DNA from 2 places in the Streptomyces sp. KR80 genome. Region 1 is predicted to be linked to the other one. Evidence: predicted binding sites of a transcription regulator. Region 1 holds the regulator's gene; the other holds the start of a gene.

Region 1 (11,199 bases):
GTACCTCTATGTGTCCGAGGAGGGGGCGGAGCCGGAGCGGTTGTCTCTCCTGGCCAGATACCTCCGAGACGACCTGCTCCAGCTCGACGTGGATGACGTCGCGCCCGTGGCGGCAGGAGAGGCTCCGCCTGGGACGCGCGGGCTGGACCTGTCGACAGCGGGTGAGCTTGTAGTGACTGTGGGGCAGTTGGCTTCGGCACTGCAATCGATCATTTTCACGGTCCAGCGATGGCTCGGCCGATCCCAAGAAGGCACTGCAGGAGTGCGTCTGGAGGTCGGTGGAGCCGTCTTGGAACTCTCCAACGTCTCGGCTGCGGACCGGGACCGGCTGGTGAACGTGTTCATCAACCAGGTCATCGACGATGGAGGCCAGCGGTGGACGGTAAACGACAGGCATTGATCATTGCCAACGACGAGTATGAGGATGCCCGCTTCAAGCGGCTTCGGTCACCAGCGGCAGACGCAGGAGCTCTCGTCGGAGTGCTCAGCGATCCGAAGATCGGCGGATTCGATGTGCAGGTCGTGCGAAACGAGTCTGCCCACGGCATCCGGAGGCGAATCGAAGACCTGTTCTCCGAGGCCAGACGAGACGACCTCCTCCTCGTGCACTTCTCCTGCCATGGCATCAAGCATCAATCGGGAGAGTTGTTCTTCGTGGCACGCGACACCGTGCCGAACCGACTGATCTCCACAGGTGTCTCAGCGGGCTTCCTGAGTCAGTGCTTGCGCGACAGCCGAGCCCGCATCGTGGTACTGCTCCTGGACTGCTGTTACGGCGGCGCGTTCGCGAAAGGCGTCAGGGTTCGAGCGGCCGAGGACATGGACGTCCTCGAACCGTTCCATGTGAAGCGCCACGGTGGGCGCGGCCATGCAGTCATCACGGCCTCCAGCGCAATGGAGTACGCGCTCGATGGGGATGAGCTCGTCGACGAGTCGAGTGCCGCGCCATCGGTGTTCACCAGCGCCGTGGTCGACGGGCTCACCACAGGGGATGCGGACCGCGACGGAGACGGCCAGGTTTCACTCAGCGAGCTCTACGACTACGTCCGCGATCGTGTCAGCGAAAGGAACCCCAACCAGACGCCTACGTGCGACTTCGAACTTCAGGGAGAGGTGCACATCGCCCGCAACCCGCAGCGAGTGGTCAAGCCCCGGCCGATTCCGCCAGACCTGGCCAACGCCATGCACGATCCAAATCCCCTCACGCGCATGGGAGCTGTCACTCGACTACGCGCTCTTCTGGCGAGCGGGGATCTCGGCGATGCCCTCGGAGCACACAAGGCGTTGGCCGAGATGGCCAAGAACGACCGCCGGGACATTGCCGACGAAGCAGAACAGGCCGTACGCAAGGTAGAGATCAACCCCGCTGTACCGGGGATCGGCTTTGGCGTCGTGCGGCAACACGAATCCCGACCGAGTCAGACGGTACCCCTGCTCGGCCCACCTATCGCTCACTACTGCACAGTCGAGTCGGCCCCCCGTTGGCTGCGTGCCGTGGTCTCCGAGGAGGGGGTCGACATCTCACTGGACACCTCGCATCCCGGCTCCCTGCACGGGGAGGTCACCGTCAAGGGGCCGACAGGCCAAGCGGTGATCCAGGTCGCTGCCGAGGTCATCGTGGGCAAGCAGCCCCGCGACAAGTCGGGACGGGGTCAGCATCCGGAAGCCGTTGGGGCACTCATATGGGCCGTGGTCTCCCTCCCTCTGAGCCTCGTCGTCGGCGTCGGCATGATCCCAGCTGTCATCGCACTGATGCGCGCGCGTTCATGCGGCGCAGCAATCCGTGCTACCGGTGGCCAGTACAGCGGAGAACGCCTCCGTATGACGGCGATCGTCCTTGCTTGGGCGACTATCGCCTTCTCCCTATTCATCCTGGTGGGCCTCACCTTGCCGTGAACCCGCAGGATTTGGCTGCAAGTGGTGCGCGGAGGCAGGGTAAGAAGAACGACCCCCGGTGGGCGCCTGCCACCACAGCAGCGGCCGGCCGGTCAGCTCCTGGTCGTTCTAGGGAGCTCACTGGCTCGCTCGGAAAGGACCTGCGCGTGAGTGAAGCGTGAGCGGTGGCCCGCTGCGAACTTCCGGAACCCTGCGTCTTGCCAGGTCACGCGCTCACTTCCGGGCCGTCTGTGGGCCGTCCGAGGGGGATCAACGACGGCCAACAACGACAGACAACGACGGTCCTACCCCTGCTCAGCAACGGTGCGTCGGGTACCGCCCCAGGTGCCGATCCCCGGACGTAAGTTGAGGAAGTCCAGAGGTTCGGGCGGGAAACTGTGCCGGGACGCGGACGGAGAGCCACGGGGAACGACGCCTGGTTGAGCGCACCGCGGGGCTGGCGCAGGATGACCGGCATGAAACGACCTCTGCTCAACCGTCGCCTCGCCGAGTTCGGCACCACGATCTTCGCCGAGATGTCCGCGCTCGCCGTCCGCACCGGATCCATCAATCTGGGCCAGGGCTTCCCGGACACCGACGGCCCGGAAGAGGTCCGCGAGGCGGCGGTGCGGGCGCTCCGGGACGGCCGCGGGAACCAGTACCCGCCCGGCCCCGGCGTCCCCGAGCTGCGGACCGCGATCGCCGACCATCAACAGCGCCGGTACGGGCTCGGCTTCGATCCGGACCACGAGGTCCTGGTCACCGCGGGCGCGACCGAGGCCATCGCCGCGGCACTGCTCGCGCTGCTGGAGCCGGGCGACGAGGTCATCGCCCTGGAGCCGTACTACGACTCGTACGCCGCGTGCATCGCGATGGCGGGCGGGCGGCGGGTGCCGGTCACCCTGCGGCCGCACGACGGTGCGTACCACCTCGATCCGGACGAGCTGCGGGCGGCCGTCACCGACGGGACGCGGCTCATCCTCCTCAACACCCCGCACAACCCCACCGGCACCGTGCTCACCCGCGCCGAACTGGCCGCCGTCGCCGAGCTGGCCTGCGAGCGGGATCTGCTGGTGGTCACCGACGAGGTCTACGAGCACCTGGTCTTCGACGGCGAGCACCTGCCGCTCGCCGGGTTCCCGGGCATGCGTGAGCGCACGGTCACCATCGGCTCCTCGGGCAAGACCTTCTCCTTCACCGGGTGGAAGGTCGGCTGGGTGACCGCCGCCCCGGAGCTGGTCGCGGCCGTCCGGTCCGCCAAGCAGTTCCTGACCTACGTCTCGGCCGGGCCCTTCCAGTACGCCGTCGCGGAGGCGCTGCGCCTGCCCGACGCCTACTTCGAGACCCTCCGGGACGATCTGCGCGCCAAGCGCGATCTGCTGAGCAGCGGACTCGCCGAGGCGGGCTTCACCGTGTTCCGTCCCGCCGGCACGTACTTCGTCACCACCGATGTCCGGCCGCTCGGCGAGACCGACGGCTTCGCGTTCTGCCGGGCGCTTCCCGAGCGCTGCGGGGTGGTCGCCATCCCGAACGCGGTCTTCTACGACCACCAGGACCAGGGCGCGCCGTTCGTCCGCTTCGCCTTCTGCAAGCGAACAGAGGTCCTCGAGGAGGCGGTCTCGCGGCTGAAGGGCCTGGCCGGCACGGGCTGACGCGACCGGGTGCGGCCTCGTGGTCCGAGTGGGTGCACTTCGGGCCACCGTCGGGCGTCAGCGGGTGCCGTGAGGGGCGGCGCCGCGCAAGGTCGGGGGTGCAGGGTCCTCCTCCCGGCGGGGCGGGTCCGCGTCCGCCCCCAGCGCCCGCACCGGAGGTGCCCCGTGTTCGCCGACACCCACGTGCCCGTCAGCGCTCCGGGCGTGCGGCCCGTACGACTGCGCCCCCGGTGGCACACCCGGGCGGGGAGTGCGCTGCTCCGGGCCGCGCCCGCCCTCGGGGTGTACGCGGCCGTCCGGCTGACCGGCCTGACCTGCATGGCGCTGTGGGCCTGGCACGCCGGAAAGGATCCGCGCAAACTGCTCGCCCAGTCCTGGGACTCGATCTGGTACGCGCGGGTCGTCGAGCACGGCTACGGCACAGCGGTGCACAGCGCCGACCCCAGCCGCCTTTACAGCGATCTGGCCTTCTTCCCGCTGTACCCGGCGGTGGTCCGGGTCATCCGCACCGTCCTGTCTCTGGGCTTCGTCCACGCCGGGCTGCTGGTGTCGTGGGCCGCTGCGGCAGCGGCGGCCTGGGGGATCTACGCGGTCGGCGAGCGGCTGCACGGCCGCCGGGCCGCGACGCTGCTGGTGGTCCTGTGGGGCGTCCTGCCGCACGCGATCATCCAGTCGATGGCGTACACCGAGTCGCTGATGACCGCCTTCGCGGCTTGGACGCTGTACGCCGTGCTGACCGGGCGGTGGCTGTGGGCGGGGACACTCTCCGTGCTTGCCGGGCTGTCCCGGCCGAACGGCGTCGCGGTCGCCGCCGCCGTCAGCATGGCCGCCGCGTGGCACATCTGCCAACTGTGGCGGAACCGCGGGCCCGACAGCCTCTCGCTGTGCGCCCGCCAGGACTGGCGGCTGTGGGCGGGGGCCGCGATCGCCCCGCTCGGCTGGCTGACGTACGTGCTGTGGGTGGGCTGGCAGAAGGACAGCCTGTTCTTCGGCTACTTCCGGGTGCAGCGGAGGTGGGGCTCGGAGTTCGACTTCGGCCAGGACGCATGGGCCTCGGTGCGGGACATGGTCCTGGGCAGGGAACACATCACGTATCCGATGACGGTCACGGTGGTCTCGCTGGCGGTGGTGCTGTTCGTGCTGCTCATGATGGACCGGCCGCCGGTGGCGCTGCTGGTCTACAGCGCCGTCCTGCTGGTCATCACGGTGGGCGGCGCCCGCTACTTCGGCTCCAAGCCGCGCTTCCTGCTGCCCGCCTTCCCGCTGCTGCTGCCGGTCGCGGTGGGCATGGCGAGAGCCCGGCTGCGCACTGTCGGGGTGACAGTCGGCGCGCTGGCCGGGCTCTCGTGCTGCTATGGAACGTATCTGCTGGCGATCGCCGGGTCGGCGCCGTGACGACGATGCGTGCGCTACGTCCGGTGGAACCGCTGGAGCGGGTGCTCAGGCTCGGTTCTCAGGGTTTTTCACTGTCGTCGCCCTGACCACCGGGTCGGACCCCGGTGGGGCGGATGGCCGGGGAACCTAGTCCTCGCCGTCGTCGTCCTTCTCGTCCGGACCGGCGGAGTCGATGTCCTTCTCCAGGCCCAGCTGCTCGACGATCCAGCGGTCGAACTCGATCGAGGCCCGCACCCAGCTGACGGTGCTGGAGACGAAGTGCTCCAGGCTGACGCCGGTGCCGATCAGCATCTGCGCCTCGCCGATCAGGCGGACCGTACCGTCGTCGTTGGTGTGGCTGTAGACCTTCGGCCACAGCGTGCGGCGGTTCCAGTCGTCGATCGACTCCAGAAGCTGCGGCTTGGACTCGATGGAGTGCGGCCGGTCATAGAAAGTGCGGACCGAGAAGACCTGCTGTTCCTCCTCCCCCCGGAACATGAAGTACGTGCGGAACTGCTCCCACGGCGCGGCGAGGTCCCCCTCCTCGTCGACGACGTACTTCAGCTCCATCTGGTCGAGGAGCTGCTTGACCAGGTCCTGATCTGGGACGACGGGGCCCACCGGCCCCGACGGCTGCGGTTCGGGCTGGCCCCCGAAATTCGGAATCGAGGACGGGTCGATGCTCACCGTGGATTTCCCTTCGTACGGATGCTGCCATCCTCCCTCACACCCGCCCGGTGACCGCAACCCCGGCTCGCCCCGGCGACCCGGTGCGGCGGCCCCGGCGGGCCGCCGTTTCCCGGTGCACCGGGACAGGACAACGCGGTTATTCGGCGGCGGACACGGTCAGGCGGTTCCCGTCGAGATCCACTTGGACGGTGTCGCCGTCCTCGATCTCGCCCGCCAGGATCGCGCGGGCCAGCTGGTCGCCGATCGCCGTCTGGACCAGGCGGCGCAATGGCCGCGCGCCGTAGGTCAGGTCCGGACCGGGCTGCGACACCCCGTAGGTCGCGTCGATCACCGGCTCGTGGCCGAGCCGGGACAGCCACTCCAGCGCGGCGTCGGTGACGTCGAGCGTGAGCCGGCGGCCGGTGAGCCGGCGCTGGAGGTGGTCGATCTGGAGCTGAGCGATGCGCTTGAGCTGGCCGGTGCCCAGGGCGTGGAAGACCACCACGTCGTCGAGGCGGTTGAGGAACTCGGGCCGGAACGAGGCCCGTACGGTCTCCAGCACCCGCTCCCGCTTCTCGTCCTCGCTCAGGGACGGATCGACCAGGAAGGGGGAGCCGAGGTTGGAGGTGAGGATGAGGATGGTGTTGCGGAAGTCGACCGTACGGCCCTGACCGTCCGTCAGCCGCCCGTCGTCCAGCACCTGCAGCAGGATGTCGAAGACTTCGTGGTGCGCCTTCTCCACCTCGTCCAGCAGCACGACGCTGTACGGCCGCCGGCGCACCGCCTCCGTCAGCTGGCCGCCCTCCTCGTAGCCGACGTAGCCGGGCGGGGCGCCGACCAGCCGGGCGACGGAGTGCTTCTCGCTGTACTCGCTCATGTCGATCCGGACCATGGCCCGCTCGTCGTCGAAGAGGAAGTCGGCGAGCGCCTTGGCCAGCTCGGTCTTGCCGACACCGGTGGGTCCGAGGAAGAGGAAGGAGCCGGTGGGCCGGTCGGGGTCGGCGATGCCCGCCCGCGAGCGGCGTACGGCGTCCGAGACGGCGCGTACGGCCTCGGTCTGGCCGATCAGCCGCTTGCCGATCTCGTCCTCCATGCGCAGCAGCTTCTCGGTCTCGCCTTCTAGCAGTCGCCCGGCGGGAATGCCGGTCCAGGAGGAGACCACGTCGGCGATGTCGTCCGGGCCGACCTCTTCGCCGACCATGCCCTGCAGGGCCTTCTGCTCGGCGACGGCCTGGTCCAGCTCCTTGCGGGTCTGCGGGATGACCTCGGAGCGCAGCCGGCCCGGGGTCACCCAGTCACCGGTTTCCGGGGCCTTGCGCTCGGCGAGCTCCAGCTCGGTCTCGAGTTCGTCGAGGCGCTTCTTCAGGTCGCCGACGCGGGTGTGAATCTCCTTCTCGGTGTTCCAGCGGGCGCGCAGGCCGCGCAGCTTCTCCTCCTTCTCGGCGCGGTCCTTGCGCAGCCGGTCCAGCCGCTCGCGCGCGTCCGGAGAGAGGTCCTTCTCACGGTCCTGCTTCTTCAGGCCGTGCTTGCTGAGAAGGGTGCGCTCCTTATCACTGGCGTGGGCGGCGAGCAGCGACTCCTCCTCCATCAGCAGCCGGTCGACGGCGCGCTGCAGCTCGTCGATCTCGACGGGCGAGGAGTCGATCTCCATCTGGAGGCGGGCGGCGGACTCGTCGACCAGGTCGATCGCCTTGTCGGGGAGGAAGCGGGAGGTGATGTAGCGGTCGGCGAGGGTGGCGGCGGCGACCAGCGCGGAGTCGGCGATCTGCACGCCGTGGTGGGCCTCGTACCGGCCCTTGAGGCCGCGGAGGATCGCGATGGAGTCCTCGACGGTCGGCTCGTCGACGAGCACCTGCTGGAACCGGCGCTCCAGCGCCGGGTCCTTCTCGATCCGCTCGCGGTACTCGTCGAGCGTCGTGGCGCCGACCATGCGCAGCTCGCCGCGGGCGAGCATGGGCTTGAGCATGTTGCCCGCGTCCATCGAGGAGTCGCCTCCCGCGCCCGCGCCGACGACCGTGTGCAGCTCGTCGATGAAGGTAATGATCTGGCCCTCGCTGGCCTTGATCTCGGCGAGGACGGTCTTGAGCCGCTCCTCGAACTCACCGCGGTACTTGGCGCCTGCGACCATCGCGCCCAGGTCGAGCGCCACGAGCCGCTTGTTCTTCAGGGACCCGGGCACATCGCCCTTGACGATGCGCTGCGCCAGGCCCTCGACGACGGCGGTCTTGCCGACGCCGGGCTCGCCGATGAGAACCGGGTTGTTCTTCGTACGCCGGGACAGCACCTGGATCACGCGGCGAATCTCCTGGTCACGGCCGATGACCGGGTCCAGCTTGCCCGTACGGGCCAGGGCCGTGAAATCCGTGCCGAACTTCTCCAGGGCCTTGTAGGTGCCCTCCGGATCGGGGGTGGTCACGCGTCGTCCTCCGCGCATGGTCTCGAAGGCGTCGAGCAGCTTCGCGGCGCTCGCGCCCTGCTGGTCGAGCACGGTGCCCGCCTGGCCGCCTTCGGCGGCGATGCCGATGAGCAGGTGCTCGGTGGAGATGTAGTCGTCGCCCAGCTCCTTCGCCCGCCGCGCGGCGTCGGTGAGAACGGCCAGCAGCGTGCGGTCGGGCTGCGGGGCGGCGACGGTGGAACCCTGTGCGCTGGGGAGCGAGCCGAGCAGACGCTCGGCCCCGGACCGTACGGCCGCCTGATCGGCCTCGACGGCGGCCAGCAGGTCCTGGATGTTCTCGTTGTCCTGGCCCTCCAGGAGGGCGAGCAGCAGGTGCACGGGGTTGATGTCGGGGTTCCCTGCCGAGACGGCGCGGCTGCCGGCGGCGCTGATCGCTTCCTGGCTCTTGTGGGTCAGCTCGGCGTCCACGGTGTGCACTCCTCCTCATCCTCGGCTCGCCATCGAGCCCAATCCTGCCACATTCAACGTGCAGTAAGTTGAGTCCATTCCGCTCAATTCTGCTTCGGCGGGCGGTCGACCGAAGGCCGGCATGCGCGACGCGCGCCGAGGAGCGACGCTTGAGCCAGAAAGCGGGAGGTGGTGGGGCATGAGGCGGACCGAGATGGCGTCGGTGCACCGCTGGATCTACCGGGGAGCGGCGGTGGTGCTGGTCATCGTGGTGATCGTCGCGGTGATCGTCACCGTCTTCGCCTACGCATGACGCGCCTGGCCGGCACTCTCCCCCAGCTACCGCTGGGAGGTGCCCCCCGCCCCATCCCGGTGCGCGGAAGCGGGTTTCGCACCGCATAACCTGCTCACCATGGCCATCGACCCGCGTGACCCCAGCCCCGAGTACCTCGCGTTCTGGCGCGAGCGCCATCTGTGCACGCTGACCACGCTGCGACCGGACGGCAGCCCGCACGTGGTACCGGTCGGTGTCACCTACGACCCGGAAGCCGGGATCGCACGGGTGATCACCAACAAGAACAGCAGGAAGGTCGCCCATATCCAGGCCGCGGGCGCGGACGGCGCGCGCGTCGCCGTCTGCCAGGCGGAGGGGAAGCGCTGGGCGACGCTGGAGGGCCGCGCCGTGGTGCGCACGGCAGCGGACCTGATCGCCGACGCCGTCCGCCGATACAGCGAGCGCTACGGACGGACCCCGGCCCCCAACCCGGACCGCGTCCTCATCGAGATCGCAATCCACCGGGCCATGGGCCGGGGCTGAGGCGCCCGTGAGCTACGGCTGTTCCTCGATGACCTCCAGATCGACGCACCGGGGCTCGCCCGTGCGCAGGGGCTAACTTCCCTTCCGCTTCGCGTAGTCCACCGCCGTCGGCCCGGCGAAGTCGTACGCCACGCACGCCTCGTCACCGACGGTCCAGGCATCGTGCCCGGGGGAACACACGAAGACCTCTCCGGGACCGACCTCGGTCTCGGATCCGTCGTCCATGCGGATGTGCAGCCGCCCCTGCACCACCATCCCGTTGTGGTGGAACTGGCAGCTCTCGGTCCCGGCGATCGGTGCGACGTCCTGAGACCAGCGCCAGCCGGGCTCGAAGGTGGCCACGGCGAAGTCCAGTCCCGACAGGTGCACGGCTTCGAGGTGGCCGTGGGGGAATTCTCGCTGCTCGTCCGGCTTAGTGGTGGTCTTGACCTCCAGCATGGTGGTACCTCCTTTTCGGACCACACCTCCATCGTGCGCCCGCCCCCGGGACATGCGCGACAGCGGCCGACTGGGGGCGCCCCACACAACCGCGAGCCCTCCTCCGCTTCCGTGCGGAGGAGGGCTCGCGGCACTTCACCAGGCAGCCGACGGCTACTCGGAAGCGTCCCGCTTGGGGCGCCAGACGACCAGGGCGCTGGTCTGCTGGACGTCCTGGTAGGGGACCAGGTCGCGGCGGTACGAGGCGTGGACGGCCGCCTCGCGCTGCTGCATCGCCGCCGCGGCTCCCTCGAGCGCCTGCTGGAGCTCGGCGACCCGCGCCTGGAGCGCCGCCACCTGGTTCTCCAGCTCGATGATCCGCTTGATGCCCGCGAGGTTGATGCCTTCGTCCTGGGACAGCTGCTGCACCTGCCGGAGCAGCTCGATGTCCCGGGCCGAGTAGCGGCGGCCACGGCCGGCCGTACGGTCCGGGGACACCAGGCCCAGCCGGTCGTACTGTCGCAGGGTCTGCGGGTGCAGCCCCGACAGCTGGGCGGCCACCGAGATGACGTAGACGGGCGATTCGTCGGTCAGCTCGTAGGGGTTGCGGCCCCTGCCTCCCCTGCCTCCTGGCATGCCTCCTCGGCCGTCCATCTCATGCTCCCTTCGCGGCCTGGAACAGCTCCGCCCGCGGGTCCTCCCCCGCGGTCGCCTCGGCGAAGGCCTCGAGGGTTTCCTTCGCCTTCTCACCGAGGTGCTTCGGCACACTGACCTCGACGGTGACCAGCAGGTCGCCGCGGGTGCCGTCCTTGCGCAGCGCACCCTTGCCCCGCGCGCGCATGGTCCGCCCGTTCGGCGTGCCGGGCGGCAGCTTCAGCGTCACCGGCGGACCGCCGAGGGTGGGCACCTTGATCTCACCACCGAGCGCCGCCTCCGGATAGGTGACCGGCACGGTGATGGTGAGGTTGTCGCCCTTGCGTCCGAAGACCGGATGCGCGTCGACGTTCACCAGTACGTACAGGTCGCCGTTGGGGCCGCCGCGCTCGCCCGGTGCACCCTTGCCGCGCAGCCGGATCCGCTGGCCGTCCGCGACCCCCGCGGGGATCCGGACCTGCATGGTGCGGGAGCTGGTGGCGCGCCCGCTCCCCTTGCAGACCTCGCACGGATCCTGGGCGATCAGCCCGCGGCCCCGGCAGTCCACGCACGGGTCGGTGAGCGAGAAGCCGCCACCGCCGCCGCGCGAGACCTGACCGGTGCCCACACAGGTCGGGCACACTCGGGGCGTACCGTTCTTGTCGCCGGTGCCGGAACACGCCTTGCACGCCGCCGAACTGGACATCCGCAGCGGGACCGTGGCCCCGTGGACCGCCTCGGTGAAGCTGAGCGTCACCTCGGACTCGATGTCCTGGCCGCGGCGTGGCTGGGTGCGGGTGCCCGGGCCCCCACGGCCGAACAGGCCACCGAAGACATCGCCGAGCCCCCCGCCGAAGCCGCCGGCCCCGGCTCCGGTTCCGCCCGGGGCGCCGCCGAAGAGGTCGCTCAGGTCGAAGTTG
Region 2 (11,199 bases), on a different contig from region 1:
CCGATGCCCCGCCCTGGGATGCGCCGCCTGGGGCAACTTCCCCTGGCTTCTCCCCCAGGTCCGCCTCCGCCCAGGCCGTTGAGCCCAGGGGGACCACCGCTGGTGGGGAAACCTGTCTGGCGGGGCTCTCGCCGTCCGACGGCGGAACGTCTGCTGGCGCGTCAGTCGGCTGCGCACCCGGCGTCGATGGGCCGCCGTCGCCGTCATGCGACACCGCCGTTCCGGGGGCGCTGTCGAGCTCGGCAGCGGCGACAGCGCGTTCGGCCGCCGAGACCAGCGGGTCCGCGTCCGCCGTACGAGGCGGCGGAACGAGGCCGACGTCGGCGGGCACAGCGGCATCGGCACCCATGCCGGCAGCGTCTTCACTGTCGGCACCCGTCTCGGCGCCGTCCTCGGCATCGGCACCCGTCTCGGGCGCGGCTTCCCTGTCGGCACCCGTCTCGCTGCCGTCTTCGATGTCGGTGTCAGGCTGGGACGTGGCGGGACTCTGCGGGTCGCGGGTCTGCTCGCCCGCCTCCTCGTGGGCCTGCCCGGGCGGGACCGCGGCCCCAGGAGACTCCGCCGGAGATTCCGGCTCGGCGGAGTCTCCGGCCCCGGACACTCGCGACTCCGGCTCCGACTGCGGTACGGCCGGTTCCAGGGTGCGGCGCGGAAGGGCATTGGAGTTGGCCTCCGCCTCCGAACCGGGAAGGCTGACCCTCCCCCGCGTGCCGCCGACGGTGCCCGCAGCCGTGGAGGCCCCCGCCGCGTACGGCGTTGTCGTTGCCGCCGCGGCCGTAGGTGCACCCTGCGGCGGCCGGGTCGGGAGGATCGACTTCGGGAGGACGACCACGGCGGTCACCCCGCCCTGCTTCTGCTCGCGCAGCTGTACCCGCAAACCGTGCCGCGCCGCGAGCCGGGCCACCACGTACAGGCCCAGGCCCAGCACGTTCTCCTCGTCGTCGGCTGAGCCCTCGTTCGGCTCCGCCAGGCGGGAGTTGAGCTCCTCCAGGCGGTGCGCCGTCATACCGATGCCCTCGTCCTGGACGGAGAGCATGACCTCGCCGCTCTCCAGCAGCCAGCCGGACACCTGCACGGTGGCATCCGGCGGTGAGAACCCAGCCGCATTCTCCAGCAGTTCGGCGACCAGGTGGCTGATCGCGTCCGCCGCGAAGCCGGCGACCCGCGCGTGCGGGGGCAGGGGCTGGATCTGCACCCGCTCGTAGTGTTCGGTCTCGCTGATGGCGGCGCGCAGCACGTCGAGCAGCGGAACCGGCTCGGCGTGCCCGCTGCCGTGTTCGGCGCCCGCGAGCACCAGCAGATTCTCGCTGTGCCGTCGCATGCGCGTGGCGAGGTGGTCGAGCTTGTAGAGCGTGTCCAGTTGGTCCGGGTCCTGCTCGCTCTCCTCCAGGTCCTCGATGACGGCGAGCTGTCGCTCGACGAGGCCCAGGGTGCGCAGGGCGAGGCTGACATACGTTCCGTGCACGCGGTCCTGGAGGCGGTCGAGGCGTTCGGCGAGCTCCTCCTTCGTGCGCTGCAGTTCCTGCCGTTCGTCCGCGAGCCGCTGCCGCTCGCCGATCAGCCGGGTGCGGTCGTCGCCGAGCTGCGCCACGCGCGCGTGCAGCCGTACCGCCGTCTCCCGCAGCTCGTTGACGGCCCGTACGGCGTCCGCGAACTCGTCGTCGCGGCCGGTGAAGCGGACCGGCTCCTCCGCCACCGGGTCGGCCGCGACCCGCTGTGCACCGAGCCGCAGCACGGCCAGCGGCCGGGTCATCGACCGGGCCGCCGTCATGCTGATGCCGACGGCCAGCAGCAGGCAGACGCCGGCCAGCGCGATCCGCAGCTCCAGCGCGGTGACGTCGTCGTCGCGGAGCTGGGCGAGGCGGGCAGTCTCGGCCGTGGTGAGGGCCGACTCGACAGCCCGCATCCGGTCGATCCGGCCGGACAGGGTCGCCTCCACCCGTTCCCGGTCGAGCGCGCGGTCCTCGGAGGAGAGCTGCGGCTGGTCGGTGAGGCGGGCGAGGAAGCGTTCAGCGGTGCTGATCTCGTTCCCGTTGACCGTGTTCGCGTAGCGGTCGGCGGCGGATTCCGGGGCCATCTGCTCGAACTCGGCGAGCGCCGCCCGCTCCTGCACGCGCCGGCGCTGGGCGGCATCGGTGAGCTGGGACTGGCTGTCGGTGCCGGAGAGCGCGCCGAGGAGCAGAGCGCGGGTGGCGGAGGCCTGTTCGACGGCCCGGCCGAGCGAGGGCAGCGCCTCCGCCGGGCCGTTGGACGCGCGGGGCGGGATCCGGCGGGCGAGGTCGGCCGAGACGGCGTGCAGCGCCTGCACCGCGTCGGTGTACGCGTTGAAGGTGGCGATAGCCTTGCCGTGGCCGGAGAGCGCCTCCTGCCGCATCGTGGGAAGACGGGCCAGAACGCGGCGCAGCGCTTCGGGGGCGTCGGCGCGGATCTCCGACACCTGCCGGTCGACGCGGCTGCGCCGGTTCTCGGAGACGCCCTTGACGCCGGAGGCGGCGTTCCGCCCCGCGGCCACGTACTCGGTCATGGTGTCGCGCTCGTCGGCGAGGGAGTGCGCGAGGAGGACGGCCTGGGCGTTCAGCTCGGACAGGGAGACGAGCCGTTGGGACTCCGTCAGGTCGGCGGAGGCGGCGGCGACGCCGGGTGCACCGGCTGCGACCACGGCCACAGCGACGACGGCGAGGTATCCGACCAGGCGGTTGCGGACGCGCGCCGGGCGCTGGGACAGCGGGGCGCCTGCCGAAGCCCGGGCCCCCACCACAGCGGTCCCCCTCGACCCGCTCGATCCGCGCTTGAGGCCCCGAAGCCGCATTCTCTGCACCGGTGCTCGCAATCTGCTCTCGTCTGCCGTGGACCGAGGTGACAACAGTTCACTCGGGCCAGCCGCGCGCGGGACGCCCTACGAGCCCCCCTCCGCAGTCGGTCCACATCGACCGCCCCATACCGGTCCGGGCAGGCTGCTCGTCGCCCGCTTGGTCACGTGAACGAGTGAACAGCAATGAGGAGTTGGCGAACAACTCCCGCGCCCGGACGGTGGCCCGGCGGCCGGACGAGGTGGGTGGAAAACACTCCGGGAGCCTGGCAGGATGCCCCGCCGACCGGTGCTCGGACGCGGTGAATCCGGCGGAATTCCGGCAGCGCGGACATCGATCGAACGTTTCTCGCCGCAGGTCAGAGGTGAGGCGACGGCACGCTCGCCGAGCGACGGAAGGACACCCGGCAACCGTCCGGCGTTCCGGCAGACTGGCCGCATGCGCATCGACCTCACGTCCGAACCCGGCGATCCCCGGCGCCCCAACGAGGACTACGTTTCCGTAGCCCTACCAGCGTCGGGGCAGGGTGGTGCGCTCGTGCTCCTCGACGGTGTGACCCCGCCGCCGGGGAATGCCGGCTGCGTCCACGGGGTGCCGTGGTTCATCGCCCGGCTCGGCGGTGCGATGCTCGAACTGTCCGGTTCACGGCGGGATCTGCCGCTGACGGATTGCCTCGCCGAGTCCATCCGGCGCACCGCGAACGCCCATCGGTCGACGTGTGACCTTTCTCACTCACGTACACCGCAGGCGACGGTGGTCGCCGCGCGGTGGGACGAGGTGTCGGTGGAGCATCTGGTGCTGTCGGACTCCGTGTTACTCCTGGCGGCGGCGGCCGGCCCGAACGGCATGGCAGGCGCGGTGACGGCGGTGCGCGACGACCGCCTCGACCACCTCCCGGCGGAGGTCCGTGCGCTGCGCGACACCGTGCGGGCCCTGCCGCGCGGCTCGGCCGAACGGGCCACCGCGGGGGCGGAGTACGGCCGGGCGGTGGAGGCCCTGCGCAACGTGGAGGGCGGCTTCTTCACGGCGGCTGCCGACCCCGCCGTGGCCCGGCGCTCCGTGACGGGCACCTGGACGCGGTCGGACGTACGGGCACTGGCCGCGCTGACGGACGGCGCGGCGCGCTGGGTCGAGGTCTTCGCGGAGGGCGACTGGTCCGACTGTTTCGCGATGCTCAGCAAGGAGGGCACGCGGGCGCTGGTCGCGCGGGTCCGGGCGGCGGAGGCGGCGGACCCGGAAGGCAGGACCTTCCCGCGCGGCAAGGCGTATGACGACGCGTCGGCGATTCTGGCTGAGTTCTGACGTCCGGACGTTCGGCGTCCGTCCCGACGTTGCGACGTCACCGCGTCCGTGGCGACGCCGCGCCGGGGGACGGGGATCAGGAGCGGCGGCCGGTCGTGGCGGTCCGCTCGGCGGAGAAGCTGCCCCAGTTCCCGTCGGGGAGCTTCGCCCGGATCTTCACGGTGTAGGTGGCGTCCGCCTTGTCGCCGACGTAGACGCTGTGCCTGGCCGGGCTCCCCGGCGCCTTGCCTCCCCAGACCAGGGTCGTGGCGAACCTGCCGTTGAGGTAGATCTGGTACTCCCTGACCTCACCGCCGGTCTTCGGTGGGATCCAGGACAGGTCGAGGTAGTGCCCGCCCGCCGCGGCGCGGGGCTTCACCCGGAAGCCGCTCGGTGCCGTCCCGGCGGCGCGCTCCGGTGCCGATGCCGTGGTGATGTCCACGGCGCGGCTCGGCGGGGAGAGGTTGTCCCCGGCGTCGCGGGCCTTGACGGTGAAGGTGTAGGCCGTGCCGGGCCGCAGCCCGGTGACCAGTGCTCTGGTCTCGCCGCCGCCCACGCTGTGGATCTTCGAGTCGCCCTGGTAGATGTCGTACGAGGCCACGCCCACGTCGTCCGTCGACTTGCGCCAGACGAGGGTCGCGGCACGGGCGCCTTCAGCCCGCCGTCGCAAGTCCCCGGGCCGGGTGGGCGGTTGGTGGTCCGCGGCGGTCGCCGGCCGCATGGTGACCGCCGTCTCCCTGCTCGGTGGCGAGAGATTGCCCGCGGCGTCCCGGGCCCGGACGGTGAACGTGTAGGCGGCCGAGGGCTTCAGTCCCGCGATGTCGACCATGTACTGCTCGCCCGGGACTTCCTTGACCTTCGTGCCTGCCTGGTACACCTCGTAACGGGAGACGCCCACGTTGTCGGTGGACCGGTTCCACATGACGTGCACGGAAGTGGAGCTGCCGGCATGGACCGTGACGCCGGCCGGCGCCGAAGGGGCCGTCGAGTCCTGGTCACCACAGGCGGTCACCATCAGGAGGGCGGCGGAGGTCAGCGCTGCGGGCCCGAGGATCCGTCTCATGGTCGCGCCTTCCTCCCCCAGCTACCGCTGGGAGGTGCCCCCATAACAGCAATGGTCTAGACATGTATGGCACAGGCGCCGGTTCACATCAAGAGACCCGGCACCGCTCCCGCCGCCGTGCGCGGGGAACCGCCTCTCCGTCACGTCCGCGCGCTCCGCAACCTCCCTGTCTCCTGTTCGTCCTGGAGCGTGTTCAACCGGTGGAGCAGCCGTGCCAGTTCGGCGATCTCCGCCCGGTCCCAGCCCTCCAGCTTGCGCACGTACTGCTCGCGGCGGGCGTTCCGTACCACCGAGAAGCGGCCGCGGCCCTCGTCCGTGAGGGCGACCAGCGACGCCCGTCCGTCGAAGGGGTCCGGCCGGCGGGCGATCAGGCCCAGCGCTTCCAGGGCTCGCAACTGACGGCTCATGGTCGCCTTGCCGACGCCGAAGTAGGCGGCGAGGTCCGTGGCCCGCTGCTCGCCGGCGTCCTCGAGCCGCAGGAGCAGTCCGTACGCCGCCGGTTCGAGGTCGGGGTGCACCGCCCGGGCCATCTCACCGGAGGAGGCACGGGCGCGGCGCAGGAAGACGGTCAACTCCCGTTCCAGCGCCAGAAATTCCTCGTCCACGCCGCTCACGCCGTTTCGCACCTTTCCTCGGCGGGGATTCAACTTTCAACGGCCGCTGTTTACCGCACCTCCGCCAGTATTTCGCAGGATTAGACCAACGGCAGCACTCCGCTTCCCTTCACCCGCACAAATGACGCGCGTAGCATTATTTCTGACATGGCCACAACAACCCCCACGTTCGAGGCCATCGGAGGCACTCCATGCCCGCGCTCCCATCCGCATCCGCACGCACCGTTCTCGTCCCCGTCCTCGTCCCCCTGTTCGCCCTCGTGATCGCCCTGCCCGCCACGGCGACCGCGGCCTCGGCCGCCGATCGCCCCGATCGTCACCCCGAACGCGACTGGATGGGCTCGACCATCCCGTTGCACGAGCCCGTCATCCCCGACGCCGTCCCTTCCCCCACACCGACTGCCAGCGTCGAGGGCGTCGACGTCAGCAGTCATCAGGGCAACGTCAACTGGTCCGCACTCTGGGCCCGTGGGGTGCGCTTCGCCTACGTCAAGGCGACCGAGGGCAACTTCTACCGCAACCCCTACTTCACCCAGCAGTACAACGGCTCGTACAACGTCGGCATGATCCGCGGGGCCTACCACTTCGCGACCCCCGACGACTCCAGCGGGGCCAACCAGGCCAACTACTTCATCGACCGCGGAGGGGGGTGGTCGAAGGACGGCAAGACGCTGCCGGGCGTGCTCGACATCGAGTACAACCCGTACGGCAGTACCTGCTACGGCAAGAGCAAGTCGGCGATGGTCGCCTGGATCCGCGACTTCCTCAACAGGTACAAGGCGCGGACCTCCCGCGACGCGGTGATCTACACGACCACCGGCTGGTGGAAGCAATGCACCGGGAACTACTCGGGCTTCGGGAGCAAGAACCCGCTCTGGATAGCCCGCTACGCCAGCACGCCCGGCCCGCTGCCGGCCGGCTGGGCGTACTACACCTTCTGGCAGTACACCTCGAGTGGACCGGTCGTGGGAGACCACAACAAGTTCAACGGGACGTACACCCGCCTCAAGGCGCTCGCCAACGGCTGATCCGGGCGGCCGCGACGGCTACCTGAGCGCGCGGCCCTCCCCGCGCGGGAGGGCCGTACGCCACCGTGCCCGGCGGGGCTGGCCCGCAGCAGCTGACGCCGCGCTCACGCCGCGACCGGAACCTCCGTGTCCGGCCGGCTGCGGGCGGGTTCCAGCGCCAGCTTGAGCACCTGCCGGACGTCGCTCACCGCTTGGACGTCCAGCCGCTCGAGCACCTCGGCCGGCACATCGTCCAGGTCGGCCTCGTTCCGCTTCGGAATCACGACCGTCGTGATACCGGCACGGCGGGCGGCGAGCAGCTTCTGCTTGACACCGCCGACGGGCAGCACGCGGCCGGTCAGCGACACCTCGCCGGTCATCGCCACATCCGCCCGCACCTGCCGGCCGGAGAGCAGCGAGGCGAGGGCGGTGGTCATGGTGATGCCCGCGCTCGGCCCGTCCTTGGGCACGGCACCGGCCGGGACGTGCAGGTGCACGCCCCGCTCCTTCAGGTCGCCGACGGGCAGTTCCAGTTCGGCGCCATGCGACCGGAGGAAGGAGAGCGCGATCTGCGCGGACTCCTTCATGACGTCACCGAGCTGGCCGGTGAGCTGCAACCCGCTGCCGCCGGTCTCCGGGTCGGCGAGCGACGCCTCGATGTACAGCACGTCGCCGCCCGCACCGGTGACCGCGAGTCCGGTCGCCACGCCCGGCACGGCGGTACGCCGCTCCTCCGGGTCCTGGGCCGACTCGGGCACGTGGTGCGGCCGCCCGATCCACTCCCGCAGCCCGTCCGGCCCGAGGGTCAACGGCAGCTCCCGCTTGCCGAGTTCGTGCTGGGCAGCGACCTTGCGGAGCAGCCGGGCGATGGACCGCTCCAGGTTCCGTACGCCCGCCTCGCGCGTGTACTCCCCGGCCAGCCGCCGCAGGGCGGCGTCCTCCAGGACCACCTCGCCGGGCTCGAGCCCCGCCCGCTCCAGCTCGCGCGGGAGCAGGTGATCGCGGGCGATGACGACCTTCTCGTCCTCGGTGTACCCATCGAGGCGGACGAGCTCCATCCGGTCGAGCAGCGCCTCCGGGATGGCCTCCAGGACATTGGCCGTCGCCAGGAAGACCACATCCGACAGATCCAGCTCCACCTCCAGGTAGTGGTCCCGGAAGGTGTGGTTCTGGGCGGGGTCGAGGACTTCGAGCAGCGCCGCTGCCGGGTCGCCGCGGAAGTCGGAGCCCACCTTGTCGATCTCGTCGAGCAGGACCACCGGATTCATGGATCCGGCCTCCTTGATGGCGCGGACGATCCGGCCGGGCAGCGCGCCGACGTACGTGCGCCGGTGGCCGCGGATCTCGGCCTCGTCCCGCACGCCACCGAGCGCGACCCGGACGAACTTCCGGCCCATCGCGCGGGCGACCGATTCCCCGAGCGAGGTCTTGCCGGTGCCGGGCGGACCGACGAGGGCGAGCACCGCGCCTCCCCGCCGGCCGCCGACGACGCCGAGGCCGCGGTCCAGCCGCCGCTTCCGTACGGCCAGGTACTCGGTGATCCGCTCCTTCACGTCGTCCAGACCGGCGTGGTCGGCGTCGAGCACGGCCTTCGCGCCCGGGATGTCGTATGCGTCCTCGGTCCGCACGTTCCAGGGCAACTCCAGGACGGTGTCCAGCCAGGTGCGGATCCAGCTGCCCTCGGGGTTTTGATCGGAGGACCGCTCCAGCTTGTCGACTTCCTTGAGCGCCGCTTCCCGTACCTTCTCCGGAAGATCGGCCGCCTCGACGCGGGCGCGGTAGTCGTCCGACTCGTCCCCGGGCTCCCCGTTGAGGTCGGCCAACTCCTTGCGGACCGCCTCCAGCTGACGGCGGAGCAGGAACTCCCGCTGCTGCTTGTCGACGCCCTCCTGGACGTCCTTCGCGATGGACTCGGCGACGTCCTGCTCGGCGAGGTGGTCGCTGAGCCACTGGGTGGCGAGCTTGAGCCGGGCGACGGGGTCGAGGGTCTCCAGGAGCCGGACGCGCTGCTCGACGGAGAGGAACGGGGAGTAGCCGGAGTTGTCCGCCAGCTGTCCGACGTCGTCGATCTGCTGGACCCGGTCCACGACCTGCCAGGCGCCGCGCTTGCGCAGCCAGCTGGTAGCGAGGGCCTTGTACTCCTTCATCAGCTCGGTGACCGAGCCGGGCAGCGGGTCGGGCGTCACCTCCTCGATCCGGACGCCCTCCACCCAGAGCGCGGCCCCAGGCCCGGTGGTGCCTGCCCCGATGCGCACCCGGCTCACGCCGCGGATGAGCGCGCCGGGATCGCCGTCGGAGAGCCGCCCCACCTGTTCGACGGTGCCGAGCGTGCCCACGGCCGCGTACGTCCCCTCGATCCGGGGCACGAGCAGCACGCGTGGCTTGCCGCCGCCCTTGGATCGGGCCGCGGCCTGCGCAGCCTCGACGGCGGCCCGCACCTCCGTGTCGGACAGATCCAGCGGCACCACCATCCCGGGGAGGACGACCTCGTCGTCGAGCGGCAGCGCGGGCAGGATGAGCGATGTGGACGTCGAAGCCATGATCTCCCCTTCGGCAGTCAAGTTGAGCGTTATTGACTCAATGCATCGGCCGCCTCGGGTGTTCCCCGGTGTGCGTTCGCTGTGAGCGATCACCCGTGAGCGCTGGTGGGCGACCGCCGGTCCCCGAGCCGTGAACCGGAGGCGGCAGCCGGAGCGATAGAGGGGCGTGAGACTGTTCCGGCCCGTGAGGGCAGAGACACCGCCGGGCGATGCGGAGCTGCTGCACGCCGTCGCGGCGGGCGACGCAGAGGCGTTGGGTGTGCTGTACGACCGGCATGCCGGCTGGCTGCCCGCCCGGCTCGCCCGGCGGTGCACCGACCCGGAGACCGTGCGCGAGGTCCTCCCGGCCACCGTGGCCACGCTGCTGACCGGCGCGGTCGTGGCCGCCTGGTGCGCGCACTGGCTGCTGGAGCAGCCGCAGTTCGGCCCCTCCACCCGGGTGACGGTCGTCGTGCCGGCGCCCCTGCTCGCGTCGGCGGCGATCGGCACGGGCCTGTACAGCCCCGCCGACGAGCTGGAACCGGACGGCCGTACGCCCGTGGTGGCCGCGCCACCTCGGGCACCTGGTCGCCCTTACCGCGGTGGCGGCCGCGCTGCTCGCCCTGTCTGTGCCCGGCCATCCGGAGACGTTCGGCGCCCCTGCCATGGTCCGGAACACCGTCGGGGTCACCGGGCTCACGGCCGGGAGTGCCGCACGGCTCGGCGCCCGGCTCAGCTGGCTCCCGGCGCTGGTGTACCTCGGGCCCGTCTACCTCACGGCGCCGCGGAAACCCGGCGGGCCGGCCGCCGTGTGGGCCTGGCCCATGCAGCCGGGCCCGCAGACCGCGGCGTGGTGGACGGCAGGCGCGATGTTCGCGGCCGGGGCGGCGCTGCTCGCGGTGCGCGGTCCGCGGCCGGAGGGCGCGGGCTCCCCGCACGCCTACTTCTGACGCACACCACAGCGGGAAGCCTCCCCACTCGCGCCGCACGGGCGCCGGTGGCGGGGCTCCCGCGCGAGGAACCCGGCACCGGCACAGCGAGCGTCCTTCGTCGCCGTCGCCCGTGGCCACGGGCTCTCTCGGGCGTGGCATGCGGCACGCCCTCGTTAACCTTGGCGGCGCAAAGACGCGTCGAGGATGAGGAGCCGGTCCCGCCCATGCCCCTGCCCAGCGAGCAGATCGCGCCGGTCACCCTGGACCGCCGCGAGGGCCCGTACGGCGAGGTCGTGCTGCGGCAGCGCGGCGAGCACTTCGAGATCATCGCCAACGGCTGTTTCCTCATGGACACTTCGGACGGGCGGTCCGAGCGGCTGCTGATCGACGCCGCACTGGCGGCGCTTCCGGCGGACCGCCCCTCCCCCGCCCTGCTGATCGGCGGCCTCGGCGTCGGATTCTCGCTCGCACACGCCGCCGCCGAGCCGCGCTGGGGACGAATCACCGTCGTCGAGCGCGAGCGGGCCGTCATCGACTGGCACCGCACCGGCCCGCTGGCGCGGCTGTCCGCCGCAGCGCTCGCCGACCCGCGGACCGAGATCGTCCACGCCGACCTGGTGGAGCACCTCCGCACCGCTCTCGATGGGGGCACTCCCCCAGCCGGCACTGCGGGTGCCCCCACCCACGCAGCCCACGCTGCGGGGGACTACGACGCGCTGTGCCTGGACATCGACAACGGCCCCGACTGGACGGTCACCGAGGACAACGAGAGCCTCTACGGGCCCGCCGGGCTCGCGGCCTGCCGCGCGCGGCTGGCCCTCGGCGGAGTGCTCGCCGTGTGGTCCGCGAGGCCGTCCACCGCCTTCGAGGAGGCATTGCGGAATGCCGGATTTGCCAATGTACGCACCGAAGAGATCATGGTTGCCCGAGGCGTCCCCGACGCCGTCCACCTCGCGGTTCGCCGCTGAGCAGC

Evidence for each region. The regulator HspR, encoded in region 1, represses chaperone genes until heat shock. The targets are predictions, from matches to a motif close to TTGAGNNNNNNNNNCTCAA.
Region 2: a site for HspR is predicted at 9,338-9,356, ahead of lon (endopeptidase La). Genes of this name have one in related genera too.

The regions. Positions count from the first base shown of each region.
Region 1 is NZ_JBQQCD010000019.1:109,570-120,768, forward strand. It holds gene ACTWQI_RS24160 (hypothetical protein) at 1-400, shown strand, start outside; gene ACTWQI_RS24165 (caspase family protein) at 376-1,896, shown strand; gene ACTWQI_RS24170 (pyridoxal phosphate-dependent aminotransferase) at 2,343-3,527, shown strand; gene ACTWQI_RS24175 (hypothetical protein) at 3,693-4,922, shown strand; gene ACTWQI_RS24180 (YbjN domain-containing protein) at 5,049-5,588, opposite strand; gene ACTWQI_RS24185 (ATP-dependent Clp protease ATP-binding subunit) at 5,728-8,433, opposite strand; gene ACTWQI_RS24190 (pyridoxamine 5'-phosphate oxidase family protein) at 8,825-9,229, shown strand; gene ACTWQI_RS24195 (cupin domain-containing protein) at 9,302-9,667, opposite strand; gene ACTWQI_RS24200 (heat shock protein transcriptional repressor HspR) at 9,821-10,282, opposite strand; gene dnaJ (molecular chaperone DnaJ) at 10,302-11,199, opposite strand, start outside.
Region 2 is NZ_JBQQCD010000004.1:12,770-23,968, reverse strand. It holds gene ACTWQI_RS07670 (nitrate- and nitrite sensing domain-containing protein) at 1-2,755, opposite strand, end outside; gene ACTWQI_RS07665 (hypothetical protein) at 3,249-4,112, shown strand; gene ACTWQI_RS07660 (fibronectin type III domain-containing protein) at 4,189-5,154, opposite strand; gene ACTWQI_RS07655 (MarR family winged helix-turn-helix transcriptional regulator) at 5,295-5,759, opposite strand; gene ACTWQI_RS07650 (lysozyme) at 5,960-6,796, shown strand; gene lon (endopeptidase La) at 6,901-9,315, opposite strand; gene ACTWQI_RS07640 (hypothetical protein) at 9,897-10,244, shown strand; gene ACTWQI_RS07635 (spermidine synthase) at 10,451-11,194, shown strand.